DNA from 2 places in the Aeromonas sp. AE23HZ002T15 genome. Region 2 is predicted to be linked to the other one. Evidence: riboswitches for the same ligand, from Rfam matches in the RefSeq annotation. Region 2 holds a riboswitch; the other holds the start of a gene.

Region 1 (2,388 bases), 1.2 Mb from region 2:
CGGATGGCAGCCTGGCCCCCTTCGAGGGACGCTGGTTGGAGCTGGAGTGCAAGTTTGACGGCATGCGTCTGAGTTGTTGCCAGGAAGAGGACTGACCCCCGGATTGCCGACGGCCGGAAAAAAGGCCGGACCCGGCCCATAGTTAAACCTCGAGTCGCCACGACCCTGAGGTCCCCATGACAAATACCCCGCTCATCCTCTGCATGCTGCCACTCGGTGCCCTGGCCATGGAGCCCGAGCTCTGGCTGGTGGAACTGGAACACAACGACGGCATCCGCCTGCAGTTTCAGGGGGCCGAACTGGAGCTCGGCAGCGCCGATCTGGTGGGCATCGACGGGCCGGATGCCCTCAAGCCAGGCATGCGGCTCGCCATCGAGAGCCGCCATGGGGTCGCCGAGCTGATCCACCTCCTCAGCAGCCCGCCGAGCGCGGCCCAGAGCAGCCAGTGGCTGCGGGCGGAAGACAGGCTGCTCGCCGTGGTGGGGCAGACCTTGCTGCTCGAGGAGCTGGGAGTGCTGGTGTTCGATACCCAGACCCGCTGGTTGAACGGCAGCCCGGCGGATCTGCAAGGGGGGCGCAAACTGGTGCTGACCCGAGATGAGGACGGGCGGCTGACCGAGGTGCTGATCCCCAATCCGGAAGAGTTGCTGCCCGAGCGCTGAGGTTGGGAGTCGGCCTGATGATGAGGTCCGATTTGTTATAGGCTTGTACTTTCTGTTTACCCACTTATACTGGCGCCATCTTGTCGGAGTGCTGACCGTCGAACGACGCTAAGCTGAGACCGTTAATTCGGGATCCGTGGAACCTGATCAGGCTAGAACCTGCGAAGGGAAACAAGGGTAACTTGCGAGTTGCCGCGCTCGGGAGCATCCGCTTCCTGCTTGCTACAGGGCCAGCCCCGGCAAGCCAGCGCACGAGAGGGAGTCTGCCTCGCCGAACCATCCCATCAGGGAGGGTCTGTGCAAGGCTGGAGGGGTCAGCAGACTGGCGCCACTCCCTCTCGACGCACATCCGCTCGCAGGTTCATCTTCTCCTCGAACTCCAGACAAGCAAACACCCATAACTTCAACCAGTTAATGTGAGTTTTGCTATGTCTACCCCAATCCAGTCTGCACCAGAAGTCCAGTCCGTTTCAGAACAAGCCAAACCTGCCGGTCGCCGCGAGCAACGTGCCAGCGCCCAGCGCTTTATCGACAACCTAAAGGGCATGGCCCATCCCAACTCCAGGCGCATCTTTATCGAAGGCTCCCGCCCCGACATCCGGGTGGGGCTGCGGGAGATCGCCCTGGCTGACACCTTCGTCGGCGGCACCAAGGAGGAGCCGAAGTTTGAGCCGAACGATCCCGTGCCCGTCTACGACACCTCGGGCGCCTACGGGGACGAGAACGCCGAGATCGACGTGCGCCTCGGCCTGCCGCGCTTGCGGGAAGCCTGGGTGCTGGAGCGGGGCGACACCGAGCCGCTGCCGGGCCTGAGCTCCACCTTCACCCAGGAGCGCCTGGCGGACGAGGGGCTGGATCATCTGCGCTTCGAACACCTGCCCAAACCCCGCCGCGCCAAGGCTGGCAACTGGGTGACCCAGCTGCACTATGCCCGCCAGGGGATAGTCACCCCCGAGATGGAATTTATCGCCATTCGCGAGAACATGGGCCGCGAGCGCGTGCGCTCCGAGCTGTTGCTGCGCCAGCATCCGGGTCAGGGCTTCGGCGCTCGCCTGCCGGAGAACATCACGCCTGAGTTCGTGCGCGATGAAGTCGCCGCCGGCCGTGCCATCATCCCCAGCAACATCAACCACCCGGAAGCCGAGCCCATGATCATCGGCCGCAACTTCCTGGTGAAGATCAACGCCAACATCGGCAACTCGGCGGTGACTTCCAGCATCGAGGAAGAAGTCGAGAAGCTGGTCTGGTCTACCCGCTGGGGCGCCGACACCGTCATGGATCTCTCCACCGGCCGCTACATCCACGAGACCCGCGAGTGGATCCTGCGCAACAGCCCTGTGCCCATCGGTACAGTGCCCATCTATCAGGCCCTGGAGAAAACCAACGGCATCGCCGAGGATCTCACCTGGGAGCTGTTCCGCGACACCCTGCTCGAACAAGCCGAGCAGGGGGTGGACTACTTCACCATCCACGCCGGCGTGCTGCTGCGCTACGTGCCCATGACCGCCAAGCGCCTCACCGGCATCGTCTCTCGCGGTGGCAGCATCATGGCCAAGTGGTGCCTCTCACACCACAAGGAGAACTTCCTCTACCAGCACTTCCGCGAGATCTGCGAGATCTGCGCGGCCTACGACGTGGCGCTCTCCCTGGGGGACGGCCTGCGTCCGGGCTCCGTCTATGACGCCAACGACGAGGCCCAGTTCGCCGAGCTGCACACCCTGGGGGA
Region 2 (2,388 bases):
CTTGAGCAGCAGCCGGCGGCCACGAAAACGGCGCCGCGCCAGGGCTCGCGCCACCGGAATGGCCAGCCCCAGACTCAACAAGGTGGAGAGCAGGGCCTGCCCCAGGCTGAAGCCCAGCACGTGGCGCAGGTAGGGATCCGCCAGCAGGCTGCTCGGCAGCGTACCCGCCTGCCACAAGAGGGCTGCGAGGGGGCCCAGGGAGAGCAGCAGGATAACGGCGGTGGCTGCGCTACCCGGCAGCCACCAGAGAGGACGAGACTGGGGTTTCACGAAGTGATGACTCACTGGGTGACGGCTTGCAGCCACTCCCGGATCCAGCCCTTGCGATTGGCAGCCGCCTCGTCAGAGGTGAAGCTGAGCGGCTTGGCGACTGTGATCATCTGCTCGAAGCCCTTGGGCAGTGGGGTGTCGATCACAGGGTACATCCAGTTGCCCCCCGGGATCGCCTGCTGGAAGGCGGGGCTGACCATGAACTGCAGGAACTGGTCGGCGAGCTTGCCTTGCGTCGCGCTCGCCAGCTTGGCGGCCACCTCCACCTGACGATAGTGACCCTCCTCGAAGGCGGCGGCTTGGTACTGGGCCTTGTTCTCGGCGATCAGGTGATAGGCCGGGGAGGTGGTGTAGGAGAGCACCATGTCCGCCTCGCCATCGAGGAACATGCCATAGGCCTCGGACCAGCCCTTGGTGACGGTGACCGTTTTCTTGGCAAGCTGGGCCCAAGCGGCGGGGGCCTGGTCGCCATAGACGGACTTCATCCACAGCATCAGCCCCTGACCCGGGGTGGAGGTGCGGGGATCCTGGTAGATCACCTTGAGATCCGGGCGCTCCACCAGCTCCTTCAGACTCTTGGGCGGAGTCTTGAGTTTGTCCTTGTTGTAGACGAAGGCGAAGTAGCCGTAGTCATAGGGAACGAAGGTGTCGTCCTGCCAGCCACCCGGCACCTTGAGGGCGGACAGATCCGTATGATGGGGGGCGAACAGGCCGCTCTGCTTGGCCTCGCTCACCAGGGCGTCGTCCAGCCCCAGCACCATGTCGGCCTTGCTGTGTTTGCCTTCCAGTCGCAGCCGGTTGAGGATGGCGACCCCGTCTTCCAGTGCCACCAGCTTGAGGGTGCAGCCGCACTCCTTCTCGAAGGCCTGCTTGATCTTGGGGCCCGGACCCCATTCGCTGGCGAAGGAGCCGTAGGTGTAGACGGTGAGGGTATCGGCGGCGAAGGCCTGGGCACTGAGCAGGCTGGTGGCGACCAGCAGTAGGGTTTTCATCGATGGCACTCCCTGTGGGTTGCGAGCTGCCAGCGGATGAGGGCGCAAAAAACGAGCGCCATGCCTCAAATTCCTCCGCCAGCATTATCTGGATCAGGTTCACGGGTATAATCTCAGCGGTAAACCGCACCCCGTTTGAGAAACGATTCGCATTGTATTGACCTTCTCCGGGGGAGGCCAGCACTATGTTCAGCGGGCCGCATCCTGCGCGCCCAACCCATGGAGGAAGCCCCGAGTGATCACCAGCACCAAGGAAAGACGCGCCTTTCAACGCATGGTCATCAATGCCCCCGTCACCCTGTATCAGCAGCATAGGGTGCTGGAAGGGGTCTGCCGGGATCTCAGCGCCAACGGCATGGGGGTCGAGATAAACCAGCATGACTTCGATGTCGCTCAACCCCTCAGGGTGAGCCTGGCCACCAGCAGCAACCTGCTGCCCCCCTTCGAGGCCCAGGCCCGCATAGTGCGGGTGCTGGAGGAGGAGAAGGGCCTGCTGCTGGCGCTGGAGTTCCTGCCCCAAGCCTGATCCGGCGACATATTCCCCTGCTTCTTAATCGGCCGGCATCTGCTGGCCGATGTTTTTTGATGGCAGGCAGCATAGCTTGCGGCTGTAGTGCCCCCATCTTTCCATGTCCGGCCCATCTGATGGCGATGGATGGGCCGATCTACGCCTCATCCATGCAGCTTTGCCACGACTTATTGGCTGGCCAGCACGGGTTGCACGCTGAGCTGCCTGCTGTCGACCAGGGTCCTGCTGGTGGGGGCCAGCTGGCCCATGGGGAGCTGGGCCGGACCGGTCGGCTCCATCAGCAGATAGGTCTGCCCTTCCCAATTCAGCACGGCATCCCCCGATCTGGCGGGCAGGGCGACGCCGAGCAAGGCGTGACCAGGCACAAACACCATGGCCTGGGGGAGTTCCGGAAAGAGCTGGGCCAGCATGGCCGCCATCAGGGTCACCTTGCTGTCGCAGTCCCCGGCATTCTGCTCCAGCACCTGGCGCGGGGTCAGGAACCCCTTGCCGGCCCGGCCGGACTGGCTGTCCAGCAGGCGGTAGGGGATGGCCTGCACGAAGTCGAGCATGAAGGCCACCGTCTGCTGGCGCGCCTCCACCTCTGTGGTGCCCTGC

The links. Region 2 has a riboswitch for thiamine pyrophosphate ahead of thiB (thiamine ABC transporter substrate binding subunit). Riboswitches for the same ligand answer to the same signal wherever they lie in the genome.
Region 1: linked by a shared signal. The riboswitch ahead of thiC (phosphomethylpyrimidine synthase ThiC) and the one ahead of thiB (thiamine ABC transporter substrate binding subunit) in region 2 are both predicted to bind thiamine pyrophosphate.

Annotation. Positions count from the first base shown of each region.
Region 1 covers NZ_CM201342.1:2,191,072-2,193,459, reverse strand. Annotated here, with positions in the region: gene ACT5M9_RS10150 (DUF5666 domain-containing protein) at 1-95, shown strand, start outside; gene ACT5M9_RS10145 (hypothetical protein) at 177-662, shown strand; TPP riboswitch at 737-850, shown strand; gene thiC (phosphomethylpyrimidine synthase ThiC) at 1,091-2,388, shown strand, end outside.
Region 2 covers NZ_CM201342.1:3,380,982-3,383,369, forward strand. Annotated here, with positions in the region: gene thiP (thiamine/thiamine pyrophosphate ABC transporter permease) at 1-285, opposite strand, end outside; gene thiB (thiamine ABC transporter substrate binding subunit) at 282-1,262, opposite strand; TPP riboswitch at 1,316-1,406, opposite strand; gene ACT5M9_RS15870 (PilZ domain-containing protein) at 1,498-1,788, shown strand; gene ACT5M9_RS15875 (transglutaminase-like domain-containing protein) at 1,959-2,388, opposite strand, start outside.